One region of the Caballeronia sp. SL2Y3 genome, then DNA from elsewhere that is predicted to be linked to it. Evidence: riboswitches for the same ligand, from Rfam matches in the RefSeq annotation. Region 1 holds a riboswitch; the other holds the start of a gene.

Region 1 (7,838 bases):
GGCTGTTGAGCGATGGACGCACGAACGAACGGCCCGCAGCGCCCCCGCTGGCCGACCGTATCGTCGTGGTGGATTTCGAGGAAGGACGCGTGCGGGTCGGCGCGGCGCACGCGCTCGCGCTCGACTGGCGCGCGCAGCACATACCCGCCGAATCGCTTCAATACGAGCGAGGCGTATAAACCCATTCGCCGTCGCCGATCACGCGCGTCTTCGACGACCCGACGATCACCATCGTTCGCATATCGACGAGACCGCCGTGCAATTCGCCGAGCGTCACGACACGCATCGTTTCCGCTGGACGTCCCACGTCGCGGCCGAGCACGACGGGCGTCGCCGCGTCGCGATGCTCGCGCACGATGTCGATTGCGCGATCAAACTGCCAGGGTCGCGCCTTCGATAGCGGGTTATAGAACGCCATCACGAGATCCGCTTCGCTTGCATGCCGAATGCGATGCTCGATCACGTCCCAGGGCTTGAGGTTGTCGGAGAGCGACAGCACGCAGAAGTCATGGCCGAGCGGCGCGCCCGCGCGCGCGGCCGTTGCGAGCGATGCGGATACGCCCGGCACGATAGCGAGTTTCACGGCGGCCCATCCGGCATGCGTCGCGCGTCCTTCGTCGAGCGCTTCGAGTACGGCGGCAGCCATCGCGAAGACGCCGGGATCGCCCGACGATACGATCACGACCTTTCGCCCTTCGCTCGCGAGTTCGAACGCATGGCGTGCGCGCTGCAACTCCTCGCGGTTGTCGGTCATGTGAATGCGCTGCTCTGCGCGAAAGGGGCCGGCCATGCGCACGTACGTCTCGTAGCCGAGAACGTCCTGCGCGGAATCGAGTGCAACTCTTGCGGCAGGCGTCATCAAGTCTGCGCTGCCGGGACCGAGTCCGATGACCGTCAACGTGCCGCGCGCGCGACCGATGGACTCGACATCTATCGGCGCTTCGGCCACGCTCAGCGCGATTCCGTGCGCACGAAGCGCGTCATGGGGCGGCGGTTCGTTGCTGAAGCGAAGCGGCACGTCGAGCGCGTTGGCAGCATCGCTGAGCGCATCGAACGTCGTGCTTTCTGTCGTTGCGACCAGCGCGACCAGTGCAAGCGGCGACAGTCCGTGTTCGCGCAATGCATGCCGAACGCGATCAGCGATCGCATCGTCCGGCGCATCGATCCACGCGGCCACGCAACGCGGATGAATCACGAGACTGCGCTCATCGTTCATCACATGCGGCGTGACGCGCACTGCAAGGCGCGCGTCTTGAGCGCGAGGCAAGTCGGCGTGATCGAGCCACGGTGCATGACCTTCTATGCGCGTCGTTTCGCCCGCGAGCAAGTCGGACACGAAGCGCTTGCCACGCTCCATATCCGCCAGCGCGTAGCCATCGGGCGGAGCAAGCAGGCACATGCCGAAGCGAAGTTCGCCGCTCGTCGTGATCGCGGGCGTGACATCGAGCGCCGCGGCGATCTCGCGCGCCAGCACATTCACGCCGCTCGTGCCGCCGAGCAGCGGCACGACGGCGCTGCCATCCTGCGCGACCGCGAGCACCGGCGGCTCCGCGCCTTTGTTCGTGAGACAAGGCGCGAGCGAGCGAATCACGATGCCTGCCGCGCACAGCGCGACGATAGGCGTGGCGGCAAGATAAAGCGCTCGCACGTGCGCGCCGAAATCGTCGTAGGCAATATCGGCATGGGTGCGATTGGCGAGACCATGCACGAGCGACCCGGGATAACGCGCCTGAATGCGGCGCGCGACAGGAAGCGCGCTTTCGCCGAGCACGACGATCGCGACTGATGACGCCGCGTTCATGCCTGCCATTTCTTCCCCGGCACGACGAGCAGCGAGAAATAGGGCGACGCCATCGGATCCACTTCATCGAGCGGCACGATCCGTTGATTCGCCATCGTCGCGCGTTCGACATAAAGCGCGCGCTTGTCCAGCCCCAGATCGGTGAGCACGCGCCGCACCTTGTCGAAGTTGCGGCCGAGCTTCATCACGACGGCTGCATCCGATGCTTCGAGCTTGCACTTCAACTCGTCTTCCGGCAGCACGCCGGACAGCACGCAGAGACTCTGATTGCGATAAACGAGCGGCACGCCGAGCACGGACACGCCGCCCAGCATCGAACATACGCCGGGCACGACATGCGCATCGAAACGTCCGGCGAGACGGTCGTGCAGATACATGTACGACCCGTAGAAGAAGGGATCGCCTTCGCAGATCACTGCCACATCGCGGCCCGCTTCGAGATGATCGGCAATGGCGAGCGCGGCTTCATCGTAGAACGCGCTGATGATCGTCTCGTAGCACAGCGGCGGTTCTAGCACTTCGGTCGTCACCGGATACACGAGCGGCAGGCGTGTCTGCGCGTCGTCGAGATGCGCTTCGATGATGCCGAACGCGTTGCCCTTCTTGCCCTTCGCGACGAAATACGCGACCACCGGCGCAGACTTCAGAAGCCGCAGCGCTTTCACGGTGATGAGTTCGGGGTCGCCCGGACCGACGCCGAGACCATACAGGCGTCCGCTCATTATTCGTTCTCCGAAGCAAGTGCGTTCACTGCGGCGGCGGCCATCGCGCTGCCGCCGCGTCGTCCGTGTAATGCGACGAAGGGCACGCCGCGGCTGTCGGCTGCGAGCATCGCCTTCGATTCGGCAGCGCCGATAAAGCCGACCGGGAACCCGAGAATGAGCGCGGGCTTCGGCGCGCCGGCATCGAGCATGTCGAGCAGATGAAAGAGCGCGGTGGGCGCGTTGCCTATCGCGACGACCGCGCCTTGCAGATGCGGCCGCCATAGTTCGAGCGCAGCGGCAGAACGCGTGTTGCGCATGGCGCGGGCGCGCTCGGGCACGGACGGATCGCCGAGCGTGCAGATGATGCGGTTATCGGCCGGAAGACGCGCCTCGGTAATGCCGTGCGCGACCATGCGGGCATCGCAGAGTATCGGCGCGCCGGCTGCGAGGGCCGTGCGGCCCGCGTCGCCCGCGCCGGGAGAGAAGCGCAGATCGTCGACGATATCCACCATGCCGCACGCGTGAATCAGCCGCACGGCGAGCTTTTCGAGGTCGCGCGGAATCGCGCTCAGGTTCGCTTCGGCGCGGATCGTCGCGAAGGACTGGCGATAAATCTCGGCGCCGTCGCGGATATAGTCAAGCATCGGCATGGCTCCGGGCGAGCCACGCGGCCGCCTCTTCGATGGATACGTTTGGTGCGACGAGGCGCGCGTCGACATGCAAGTCATAGCGTCCGGTCGACACCGCAATCAATGTGTTCGCGACGGGATGCGCGGCGGCGCACGAGCGTTCGCAGCCGCTTATATGCACATCGTCGTGTACAGGCAGCAGCGCGGCGAGGCGGTGAGCGTCGGCTTTGGTATCGGCGCGACTCTTCGCGCAGCCCGGCGAACCGGCGCACGCGATGAGGCGTGCAAGCGGATCGTCTGCGCGCGTGATAAGCCCGAGCGCGTTCATGCGGTCGAGCACGTGTTCCGTATCTCGCGGCATCACGTCAGGCATGAGCACGCCTTGCCAGGGCGTCATCAAGAGCCGGCCTTGCGCGTGCGTCGAAGCAAGATCGGCGAGCGCGTCGAGCGTGGCGGCGTCGAGCCGTCCGAGTTGCGTCTGCGCGCCGACATGCCAGTTTGCGCCATTCGGCATCGGATGCGCGCCGAAGCGCAGCGCGTCGTTGACAGGCGCGCGACGCCAGGCAGTGTCGACGGGATCGAACGAAAGCATCGCGAGAAAACGCGTCACGCCGATTCGCGCGAGCAACTCACGCATGCGATGCTCGTCGTTCGAAGCGAGCGCAACGAACGCGCGCAGCGCCGCGATCACGAAGTCCACGACATGCTCGCGCGCGATGCTGCCGAGCGCGGGCGAGTCGCTATCACGGTGCGGGATCGCACCAGCGAAGCCGAACGCGTAACGCGTGCCGTCGTCGAGCGCGGAAAGCCAGAGATCGTGCGCATGATCGAGCATCGCGAGCCGTTCGCCGCCGTCGAGTTGCAGCGCGAACTTCGGCGACAACGCGTGCAGCGCGGCATCGCCCTGCATGGCGGTGACGATGGCGGCGGCAAGGCCGCGCGTGGCGTCGCTCGCGAGCGGACTCAGCATCACGTTGCGCAAGTCGTCGCCGCCTTCAGTGTGCGGACCGAGGCCCGCGTTCAGCGCGATATCGACGAGTTCCGCGTGGGCATCGTCACGAATGCCGCGCAGTTGCAGATTCGCGCGATTGGTCAGCTCGATGACGCCCGAGCCGCACTGTACGGCCGCCCGCGCGACGGCATGCGCCGCGTGCGCGCGGAGTTCGCCGCCTGCAAGACGGAGGCGCGCGAGCCCGCCGTCGCGCGCCTGCACGATGCGCATGAGGCCGGGACAAGCCGAGGGCCGCGGTGTCGGAAAAGAAGCGTTCAAAAGCGTGACCGGTGCGATTCTCGCTTCGGGCGATGCCACCGGTACACCCCGCCCGGACGGCGTCGCGCGAATATTGCGTGTAAAGCGTGCTGAGCGTGTATAGCTTGGAAAGCGTGAGTCGGCAGGTCTCTTGGCTGGCAGGTCTGCGCCCGCGCCGGCCTTCCCGGTATAAACCAGTGGCAGTGGAGCGCGGACTCGCTGCGTACAATTGCGGGGGCAGCCACAGTTTCGCTGTGTTCCCTGTTAGGCCCGCGGGTTGAACCGTTGGGCACCGACGTACCGATGTATTATGCCCGCTTTTATCGACCATCAGAACGCTTCGTGCCCGGTATCGTCGCATGAAGCGCGTCGCGAACCGCAAGGAGGGCACGTCTCATGTCGAGCTGGCTGACCGTGATAGGCATCGGCGAGGACGGCTGGCAGGGCCTGAGCCGCGCGGCGCGACGCGCGCTTGTCGAGGCCGGCGCGATACACGGCGGCGAGCGTCATCTCGCGCTCTTGCCTGCGCGTATACCCGCGCGCCGCGTGCCGTGGCCGAGCCCGTTTTCTCTCGATGCCGTGCTCGCCGAGCGCACGCGCGGCACGCCCGTATGCGTGCTCGCGAGCGGCGACCCCATGTTCTTCGGCGTCGGCGCGACGCTCGCTCGCGAGCTTTCCGTCGACGAGATGCGCGTGATTCCCGCGCCTTCGTCGCTGTCGCTCGCCGCTGCCCGTTTGCAGTGGGCGTTGCAGGACGCGCGCTGCGTGTCGCTTGTCGGGCGGCCCGTTGCTTCGCTGCTTGCGCATGTGTTTCGCGGCGAGCGCCTGCTTGTCCTGAGCGCGGACGGCGCGACGCCCGCTGCCATCGCTTCGCTCTTGACGGCGCATGGATTCGGCCCGAGCCGCATGACGGTCTTCGAGCATCTCGGCGGCGCGAACGAACGCCGCATCGACGAGCGCGCGGACGACTGGCGCGAGCCCTTCGTGGCGTCGCTCAATCTCGTGGCCATCGAATGCCGCACGCATGCGGGCCATGCCGGTCCGCCGCTCACGCCCGGCCTGCCCGACGACGCGTATCGTCACGACGGCCAGTTGACCAAGCGCGATGTGCGTGCCGTCACGCTCGCGCGCCTTGCGCCGCAGCCGCGCGAACTGCTGTGGGACGTGGGCGCGGGCTGCGGGTCGATCGGCATCGAATGGATGCGCGCGCATGTGTCCTGCCGCGCCATCGCCATCGAAGCGAACGAGGGCCGGCAGCGTCTGATCGAACATAACCGCGATGCGCTCGGCGTGCCCGCGCTTCAGCTCGTCAAGGGCGAGGCGCCCGCCGCACTCGCTGGCCTTCCCGCGCCCGACGTCGTGTTCATCGGCGGCGGCGTGACCGTGCCGGGCGTGCTCGATATGTGCTGGTCGCGGCTGCGTCAGGGTGGCCGGCTGGTTGCGAACGCGGTCACGCTGCAAAGCGAAGCCGCGCTCGTCGACTGGCGCGCGCGGCATGGCGGTGAACTCCTGCGCATCGGCGTGGCGCTCGCGGAGCCGCTCGGCGGCTTCGATACCTGGCGGCAAGCGTTGCCCATCACGCTGCTCTGCGCAAGCAAGCCTTGACCGCATTCGACGCTCATCAACATGCGTGACGAGACACCGGAACAACCCGCGCCGCTCAGAAGCGGCTACACGACCGGAAGCTGCGCGACCGCGACGAGCCTCGCCGCCGCGCGTCTGTTGCTGACCGGGCAGGCGAGCGATCGCGCGGAGATCGTGTTGCCCAAGGGCCAGCGCGTCACGATGAAGCTCGAATTCTGCCGCGCGGTCGACGGCATGCGCGATGCGGCGGAAGCGGGCGTCATCAAGGATGCAGGCGACGATCCAGATGTGACGCACGGCGCGCTCGTGTTTGCGCGCGTGCGTCTCTCGGCGGATACGGGCGTGCGCTTTCACGCCGGACCGGGCGTGGGCACGGTGACGCGAGCGGGCCTCGCGCTTGCCATCGGCGATCCGGCCATCAACCCCGTGCCGCGCAAGATGATGACCGAGCATCTTCTCGCGCTCGCGCCACTCGCGGACTATGCGGGCGGCTTCGATGTGACGATAGGCGTCGAGCATGGCGAAGCGCTCGCGCAAAAGACGATGAACCCGCGGCTCGGCATCGTGGGCGGCTTGTCGATACTCGGCACCACGGGCATCGTCCGGCCGTTTTCGTGTTCGGCGTATATCGCCTCGATTCATCAGGGCATCGACGTGGCGCGCGCGAACGGCGTGCGGCATATCGCGGCCTGCACCGGCAATCAGAGCGAAGACGCGATGCGCGCGCGCTACGGCTTGCCGGATATCGCGTTGATCCAAATGGGCGACTTCGCGGGCGCGGTGCTCAAGCATCTGCGTCGCGCGCCGGTCGAGAAGCTTAGTCTGTGCGGCGGCTTCGGCAAACTCAGCAAGCTCGCGGCGGGACACATGGATCTACATAGCCGCAGCTCCAGCATCGACTTGCCGTTGTTGGCCTGCTGGGCTGCGGAGGCGGGCGCGAGCGGGGCGCTACAGTCGGCCATCCGCGCGGCGAATACGAGTCAGGAAGCGCTGAAGCTGGCGCGCGCCGAAGGCATCGCGCTGGGCGACCTCGTCTGCGCGCGCGCGCGCGACGTGGCGCTCGATACCGTGCCGAGCGGCGTGATCGTCGAGACGTTTGCAATCGACAGGCAAGGCGTGATCGTCGGGAGCGCCGCATGACGCGCGCGTTGCTGTTGGGCGGCACGGGCGACGCGCTCGCCATCGCGCGCAACATGGGCGCGCCGCACGTCTACAGTCTCGCGGGACTTGCTCGCGTGCCGACGGATCTCGCCTGTGCCGTGCGCGTGGGCGGCTTCGGCGGCGTGGCGGGTCTCGTCGATTATCTGCATGCTGAGCGGATCACGCTCGTCATCGACGCCACGCATCCATATGCCGCGCAAATGAGCCGCCATGCGCGCGAAGCCTGCACGCTGGCGGATGTGCCGCTCTGGGCCGTGCGCCGGGCCGCATGGCAGCCGCAGCCCGGCGACGACTGGCGCGATGCGGCTGACTGGCGCGGCATCGTCGAGCGCATCGCGCCGTTTCGCCGGCCGCTGTTCACGCTCGGACGCGAGCCGCTCAAGCATCTCGACGAGATCCCCGCGTCGCAGCACTGGACCATTCGCTGTCTCGGCGCGCATGAAGGAACGGCGCGCGCCAGCATTCTCGATGCGCGAGGTCCGTTCGTTATCGACGGCGAGCGCGCATTGTTCGACGCCGCGCGCATCGATGTCGTCATCAGCAAGAACAGCGGCGGCAAGGCGACCGAGGCGAAGCTCGCGGCGGCGCGTGAACGGCACTTACCCGTGGTGATGCTCGCGCGGCCGACGCTGCCCGAAGCAGACCGCGAATTCGACGACCCCGCGAGCGCGCTTCATGCGCTGCTTGCTCTCGACTCTCACTGACATGAC
Region 2 (7,838 bases), on a different replicon from region 1:
GGTCTATTAGGTCGGAGAAGATATTGATGGACGAGCGAAACGCGCCGATCGAACTGCGTTTGCTGCGCTATTTCGTGACGGTGGCGGAAGAGATGCATTTCGGCCGCGCCGCCGCGCGCCTCGCGATGACGCAGCCGCCGCTTTCGCAGGCCATTCGCGCGCTCGAAGACGCGCTCGGCGTCGCGCTCTTCGCGCGCACCAAGCGCACGGTCGAATTGACGCCGGTCGGCAAGGATCTGCTGCCGGAAGTGCGGCGCATACTCGCCGCCGCCGATGCGCTGCGTCCGCTCGCACAGTCGCTTTCGCGCGGCGAGGCGGGCGTGCTGTCGCTCGCGTTCGTGTCCACCGCCGACTACGGCCTCTTGCCCGCGCTGCTGCGCGATTTCGGCGCGCGCTATCCCGGCGTGCGGCTGCAGCTGACCGAAGCGACGAGCGACGTGCAGATCGAAGAACTCGTCGCCGGGCGCGTGGACGCGGGGCTCGTCATTCCGCCGCTGCCGCCGCGCCACGCGATGTCGCTGTCGTATCTCGCCATTGCCCGCGAGCCGCTCGTCGTCGCGATGTCCGCGGACGCCGCCGAGCAATTGCAGCAGGGTACGGCCGAATGGGCCGACACGAGCGTCGATCTGCGCGATCTCGCAACGGCGCCGCTTGTCGTGTTTCCGAGGCGTCTCGCGCCGGGTTTGTATGACATCATTATGGGCTGCTACGGCGCGGCGGGACTCACGCCGCGCATCGGGCAGGAGGCGATCCAGATGCAGACCATCGTGAGCCTTGTGTCCGCCGGCATGGGCGTCGCGCTCGTGCCGCAGTCGCTGCGGCATTTGCGGCGCACGGGCGTGGTGTATCGTCCGCTGCGGCCGGTGGCGGATGCGCCGGTCGTCGAAACCGGACTCGTGTGGCGCGCGGCCGAGGTGAGTCCGGTGCTCGCCGGCTTCATCGAGATCGTGCGCGCGCGGGCCGCCGCCGTCTCTGCTTTATGATTCGTGCCTGACTTCGCTTGGCTCAAGAACTCTACGATGCTCATTCACCCCAATTTCGATCCCGTCGCGATTCACCTTGGACCGCTCGCCGTGCGCTGGTACGGCCTCATGTATCTGGTCGCGTTCATTTCGGCCATCGTCATCGGACGGCTGCGGCTGCGCCTGCCGTACGTCGCCGCGCAAGGCTGGAGCGCGAAGGATATCGACGACATGCTGTTCTACGGCGTGCTCGGCACGATTCTCGGCGGGCGCATCGGCTATGTGCTGTTCTACAAGGCGAGCTATTACGCCGCGCATCCGCTCGACATCTTCAAGGTGTGGGAAGGCGGCATGTCGTTTCACGGCGGCTTCCTCGGCGTGACCTTCGCGATGGTGCTGTTCGCGTACCAGCGCAAACGCACGTGGCTGCAAGTGACCGATTTCGTCGCGCCGATGGTGCCGCTCGGCCTCGCGGCGGGGCGTCTCGGCAACTTCATCAACGGCGAACTATGGGGCCGCGTGACCGACCCTGCCGCAGCCTGGGCGATGCTGTTCCAGAACTCGACGAACGACGACGCCATCTGGCTCGCGAAGAATCCGCAGCTCGACGCCAAGTGGCATCTGACGGAGATCTTCCAGCGTTATCACATGCTGCCGCGCCATCCGTCGCAGTTGTATGAGATCGCACTCGAAGGCATCGTGCTGTTCATCGTGATCTGGACGTTCTCGCGCAAGCCGCGTCCGGTCGGCGCCATCTCCGCGCTCTTTCTGATCGGCTATGGACTCGCGCGCTTCACGGTGGAATTCGCCCGCGAACCGGACGACTATCTCGGCCTGCTCGCGCTGGGCCTCTCGATGGGCCAGTGGCTGTCGCTGCCGATGATCGTCGCGGGCGTCATCATGTTGGTGTGGGCGTACAAGCGGCATCGTCGCGTGGCGGCGAACGCGGCGTGATCTCGCGCGGGGCCGCGCTTGCGGTCCCGCTTGGGTTAGCTTGAGCTCGCTCGATCAGCGGCCCATCTGCACCGAGCCGGACACATCGACGGTCACGGTCGTGGTGCCGGCTTCGAGCGCCATCGGCGCGGCCATCTTGGCGTCGGCGCCCATGGCGCGCGACTGCATCATCATCACCGGGCGCGGCGCCACGCCGCTATGCCCGACGTTCACCTCGCGAATCGAATAGCTGCTGTAGCCGAACGCCTGCGAGGCGGCTTGCGCCTGCTTGCGGAACGAATCGATGGCCTGCGTCGAGAGCTTCTGCTCCGCGGCGCGCTGCGCTTCCGGCGACAGCGAGAACGTGACGTTGCCGACCTGCATCGACGAACTCATCTTGCCCGCGAGCTTCGAGGCCGCCGCGAAGTCGTGCGATTCGAGCACGACCTCCGTGCGCCCGCGCCACGCGGAAATCTTGCCGTCGCGGTCGGTCGACGGATACACGGTGAACGAGCCGCTCTTCGCGGTCACGCCATCCACACCCTTCGCTTCGCGCAGTGCGGCTTCGGCGCGCTGATTGAGCGTCGCGGTGAGCGATGACGGATCGGCGGCTTCCTGCTCGTAAAAGAGCGTGATGGTGACGACATCCTGCGGCACTTGCGCGCTCGCCTGCGCCGAGAGCGAGAGCACGCCCGCGGGCTGCGGATTGGCGATGACCGTCTGCGCGGCGGCCGAGGCGGAATAGGCGAGAGTGGCGCCCGACATCGCGAGGGCGAGGGCGGCGGCGGTTTTCTTGTTCATCATCGAAGGGCTCCAACGCAAGGCGTCGCGTGATTCGCGACCGCACTTAGGCGTCGGCCTGCAGCCCTTAGTTCCTGCTCTAGACGAGGCGTTCGGTAATAAAGCGCCACTCGTCCTCGGTGACAGGCGTGATCGACAGCCGGTTGCCGCGCGCGAGCACTTGCATGCCGGCGAGCTCCGCGTGCTCACGAAGTTCGGCGAGCGCAATGAGCCGCGTCTTCTTCACGAATCTCACATCCACGAGCATCCAGCGCGGCGTGTCCTGCTTGGACTTGGGATCGTAGTAGGCGCTTTCGGGATCGAACTGCGTGGGATCGGGATGCGCCGTCGAGCAGACCTTCGCGATTCCCGCGATACCGGGCTCGGGGCAACTCGAATGGTAGAAGAGCACGCCGTCGCCGATCTTCATCTGGTCGCGCATGAAGTTGCGCGCCTGATAGTTGCGCACGCCGGTCCACGGCAGCGTCTTCTTGGGCGCGTGCGCGAGATGATCGATGCTCGCTTCGTCCGGTTCGGACTTCATCAGCCAGTAGCGCATGATTTCGGCGTGAAGGAGTGTGCGTGCGGTTTTGGGCGATGCAAATGAAAACGGCACCGGTAAGAACCGATGCCGTTCGTGCTTCGTAAATAAGGTCCCCGCCTCAGCCGCTAGGCCGGCATCCTGAACCTGGGTTCAAGATTGGTCGCGGTAAGCAACACTTCGGGTACATCAGACAGAGTGACGCGCGCGCCCGTGCTGCAACGTTCCGCAACCGTGCCAATGTAGCATTGGTTCAAGGAATATATGACCTTGGCGTACCAGGCAGGGAGACCTCACTGTACACCAAACGTTTGGTCCTTGCAGCGTTTGCCCGCGTTTCTCGCGGTATCTTTTTTTGATGGATATCGCGACGCTGATTAGGTCAGCGCATGACCGTCAGTGCGCTTCGCTCAGTGCGCTTCATATTGCGCAATGACAGCGCCGAGCTGCTCGTTCATCGAATGCATGGTGCGGCGGATTTCCTCGGCCGGGAACGCTTCGCCGTGGCGCACGCTTTCCTGCAGCTTGAGCAATTCGGACGCCAACGAAAGCGCGGCCATTACCGCGATGCGGTCCGTGCCGCGCACGCTGCTTGCGTTGCGGACCTTGTTCATTTCGGCATCGACGCGGGCCACGGCTTCGCGCAGAGCGGCTTCGGTTTCCGGCGAGCACGCGAGGCGATACTGCTGGCCGAGAATGGATACTTCGATCTGCGTGGTCGTCATGCCTTCTCTCCTTGATGATGCTCGCCGTGCACTTCTTCCGCGTGCGCATGTTCGTGCTGCGCTTCGCGCGACGCGCTGGCTTCGGCGTTCAGAAGATCGAGCTGATTGTCGCTCTCGGCATGATGCGCTTTGCCGCGCGGCAGCTTTTCGAGGATCGCGTTGAGGCGCACTTGCGCGTCGTCGATCTTCGCGGACAGCGAATCCCGTTCGCCTTGCAGCGCGTCGCGCTCCTGGCGAACCTGCGCGAGTTCGGCCTGAACGCTGGCGTAATCGGCGCGCAGCTGTTCCATTTGTGCTTCGAGCGCGAGACGCGCCTGATTGTGGCGCTCGCTGATCTTGATCAGCCGGCCGATGTTCCCTGACAGTGATTCGAGTTCGTTGAGCATGTGCTGCGTCCTCTAAAGACCTGGCATTTTAGCGCGGTTCAAAGGCGCTTCCGATAATTGTCTCGTTTCGAGACGTAACAACACGCGATCTTGCGCGCATCGCCGCGTATTCATGTGTGGAATGTCCGCGCGTGACGCACCCGGATGCGCGGCTGACGATGCTCGCTCGTCGCTTGCTCGTCGCTTGCTCGTCGCTTGCTCGTTGTCCAGACCTCGCGGTGAGGCGCCGCGCGCCTTCTTGACGGCCCCCATGCGCGCTCCTACACTTGCCGCACTTTTGGTGCTCGCGCCGCCTTTCTTGCGGCGCAGTCAAACGGGAAACAGGAAGCGTCGTCTCGCCTCGCGCGGCTCGCCAACCTGTGCTGCCCCCGCAACGGTAAGCGACCGCAACGCAAGTTGCAAGTCGTCCCTCGCGCGTTTCTCCGTGTTGCTCCGTGGTCGTTTGCCATTGGAGACGCGACTGCAAGAAACGTGTCGGCGCCACTGCGCTTCGAAGCGCGGGAAGGCGGGACGATGCGTCGCCAGCCCGGATACCGGCCAATCGTCCAGCGCGCCGATGCTTCGCAAGACGGCGCGTGCGTCGCGCACAGACCTCGCGGGGAGCGGGGCACGCGCCAGTCTCCAACGGGAACGCATCCACATGGTCTTGCCTTCGTCCGGCCTCATTCGTCGCGCGGCGCGCGTCGTGATGTGCGCCGCCGCGAGTGCGCCGCTTGTCCAGGCCGCGCACGCCGATTCCGATTCTCCGTCGCAGACACTCGCGCCCGTCGTCGTCACGGCGACGCGCGGCGCGCAACCGCTCGCCGATTCCATCCCGCAGGCGACGCTCTTCGACGCGCAAGACATCGCCGACAGCAATGCGGACGATGTGCTCGGACTCATCGCGCTCGCGCCCGGCGTGCAGATCACGCGCAACGGCGGGCCCGGCGCGACCTCGGGCGTCTTCATACGCGGCGCGTCGTCGACGCAATCGCTCGTGCTGATCGACGGCGTGCGCGTCGAATCCGTCTCTCTGGGCGCGGCGCAGTTGTCGCAATTGATGCTCGATCAGACCGGCCGCGTCGAAGTGGTCAATGGCAATGTGTCGGCGCTGTATGGATCGAACGCGATCGGCGGCGTCGTGCAGATTTTCACGAAGGAGGGCGAAGCACATCCGCCGCGCTTTCACTTCGAAGCCGAATACGGCAGCTATCACACGCAACGGCAATCGGCGGGCGTCGACGGCGCGCTCGATGCCGAGGGCCGCACCACGTTCAGCCTGAACGTGTCGCGCGAGAAGACCGACGGCTTTTCGTCGATCGATCCCGCGCGCGCGCCCGGCGCGAATCCGAACGCGAACGGTTATCTGAACGAAAGCGTCGCCGCGACGCTGCGCCACAAGTTCAGCGACAAGTGGGACGCGGGCGTGCGCTTCCTGCAATCGAACGGCGTGAACAGCTTCGACGATCCCTACGGCGTGCCGACCGATCTCAACGAATCGCATGATCGCGTGCGCTCGGCGTCGGTGTTCGCGAACGGCAAGCTCACCGACAACTGGACGACGCACTTCACCGTCGCGCAGGGGCAAGACCGCGCGAACATCGAGAAGAACGGCGTCTATACGAGCCGCTTCGACTCGGAGAATCATCAGTATCTGTGGCAGAACGACTTTCGGCTCACAGACGCGCACAAGCTCGTGTTCGGCTACGAGCACCTCGACCAGTCGCTCGATTCGGACCAGTTCAGCGCGCCCGACCGGCATGTGAACTCCGTTTTCGCGGGCTATGTCGGCCGCTTCGGTCCGAGCGAAGTGCAGGCCAACGTGCGCCGCGACCAGTATTCCGACTTCGGCGGCGCGAACAGCTACTATCTGGGCTACGCGTACAACTTCGATTCGCACTGGCGCGCGAGCGCGAGCTACGCGGCGTCGTTTCGCGCGCCGAGCTTCGACGATCTCTACTATCCGTTCAGCGGCAATCCGTCGATACAGCCGGAGCGCAGCCATTCGGCCGAGGCCGCGTTGCAGTACGCATCGGACAAGATCGGCGTGATGCGCGTGACGGCATTCGAGACGCGCTATTCGAATCTGATCGACTACGTGGGCGACAGCAGCGGCTTCTATACCGCGCAGAACGTGGGGCGCGCGAAGGTGCAGGGCGTCGAGGGATCGTGGGCGGGACACGTGGGCGCAACGGACGTGCGCGCGAGCGTGACGTTCCAGAATCCCGTCGACGAGACGAATCACGAAGAGTTGACGCGTCGCGCGCGGCGCTTCGCGTCGCTGTCGGCGCATCGGTCGATCGGGCGCTGGCGCGTGGGCGGCGAGTGGATCGTGAGCGGCGCGCGCAGCGATTACGATTCGACGCTCGCGGGCTACGGCGTCGTCAATCTGTCCGCGCAATACGACATCACGAAGTCGTGGTACGTGAATGCGCGCATCGACAACCTGTTCGACCGCAACTATGAACTGGCTTACTCGTACAACACGCCGCGTCGCGGCGCTTACGTCACGATCGGCTGGCATCCGTCGTGAGCCACGCCGCTGACGCGCGCCGTCCGATGAAGGCGATGCACGCAGGCCGCGCCGCCGCGATCTGGCTCGCGTTGGGCGCGGCGGTCGTCGTCGTGCTGGCGGCGTCGCTCGCGCTCGGAAGCGTCGCGCTGCCGCCGACGCGCGCCATCGCCGCGCTGCTGCACGCGCACGCGGCCACGCCCGATATCGCCGATGAAATCGTGCTGAACCTGCGATTGCCGCGCGCGCTCGCGGGCTTCGCATCGGGCGCGCTGCTCGCGCTCGCCGGGGCGCTGCTGCAAGTGCTGCTGCGCAATCCGCTCGCTGAACCGTACGTGCTCGGCGTGTCCGGCGGCGCGGCGGCGTTCGCTCTTTCCGCGATGCTCGCGTCGATGCCGTGGTGGGGCGTCGATCTCGCCGCGTGCGCGGGCGCGCTCGCATCCATCGTGCTGGTGCTCGGACTTGCGCGCACGCACATGTGGCACGGCGAACAGGACGCATCGCCACGGCTCTTGCTCACGGGCGTCGTGGTCGCGGCGGGCTGGGGCGCGCTCATCACGCTGATACTCAGCGTGGCGCCCGAGAACCGGCTGCGCGGCATGGTCTTCTGGCTGACCGGCGACCTCAACGGCGCATCGACGCCGTGGCCCGCGATGATCGCGCTCGGCGTGGCGCTCGCGTTGATCGTGCCGTGCGCGCCGCAGTTGAACGTGCTGTTGCGCGGCGAAGCCACCGCGCGTTCGCTCGGCGTGCCGGTGGAACGCGTGCGGCTGCGCGTGTATCTGGTGGCATCGCTCGCGGCGGCGGCAGCGGTGACTACGGCGGGGACCATCGGCTTCGTCGGGCTCGTGGTGCCGCATCTGCTGCGGCTCGCGTTCGGCAACGACCAGCGCATGCTCGTGCCCGCCGCCGCGCTCGCGGGCGGCCTCGCCGTGATGAGCGCGGACCTCGCCGCGCGGACGGTCATCGCGCCGGCGCAGTTGCCGGTGGGCGTCGTCACGGCGCTGATCGGCGTGCCCA

The links. A riboswitch is a leader RNA that binds a small molecule or an ion and turns the genes downstream of it on or off. The one in region 1 is predicted to bind cobalamin.
Region 2: another riboswitch for cobalamin. It lies ahead of LDZ26_RS02880 (TonB-dependent receptor domain-containing protein); the one in region 1 lies ahead of cobG (precorrin-3B synthase).

Annotation. Positions count from the first base shown of each region.
Region 1 covers NZ_CP084261.1:561,257-569,094, forward strand. The annotation lists gene LDZ26_RS15865 (VWA domain-containing protein) at 1-179, shown strand, start outside; gene cobJ (precorrin-3B C(17)-methyltransferase) at 158-1,801, opposite strand; gene LDZ26_RS15875 (precorrin-2 C(20)-methyltransferase) at 1,798-2,523, opposite strand; gene LDZ26_RS15880 (precorrin-8X methylmutase) at 2,523-3,149, opposite strand; gene cobG (precorrin-3B synthase) at 3,142-4,356, opposite strand; cobalamin riboswitch at 4,507-4,695, opposite strand; gene cbiE (precorrin-6y C5,15-methyltransferase (decarboxylating) subunit CbiE) at 4,780-5,988, shown strand; gene LDZ26_RS15895 (cobalt-precorrin-5B (C(1))-methyltransferase) at 6,010-7,107, shown strand; gene LDZ26_RS15900 (cobalt-precorrin-6A reductase) at 7,104-7,832, shown strand; gene cobM (precorrin-4 C(11)-methyltransferase) at 7,834-7,838, shown strand, end outside.
Region 2 covers NZ_CP084260.1:603,525-611,362, forward strand. The annotation lists gene LDZ26_RS02845 (LysR family transcriptional regulator) at 27-983, shown strand; gene lgt (prolipoprotein diacylglyceryl transferase) at 1,020-1,916, shown strand; gene LDZ26_RS02855 (SIMPL domain-containing protein) at 1,971-2,696, opposite strand; gene LDZ26_RS02860 (EVE domain-containing protein) at 2,776-3,234, opposite strand; RNA gene ssrS (6S RNA) at 3,326-3,508, opposite strand; gene LDZ26_RS02870 (cell division protein ZapA) at 3,627-3,941, opposite strand; gene LDZ26_RS02875 (ATPase) at 3,938-4,327, opposite strand; cobalamin riboswitch at 4,589-4,884, shown strand; gene LDZ26_RS02880 (TonB-dependent receptor domain-containing protein) at 4,968-6,839, shown strand; gene LDZ26_RS02885 (FecCD family ABC transporter permease) at 6,875-7,838, shown strand, end outside.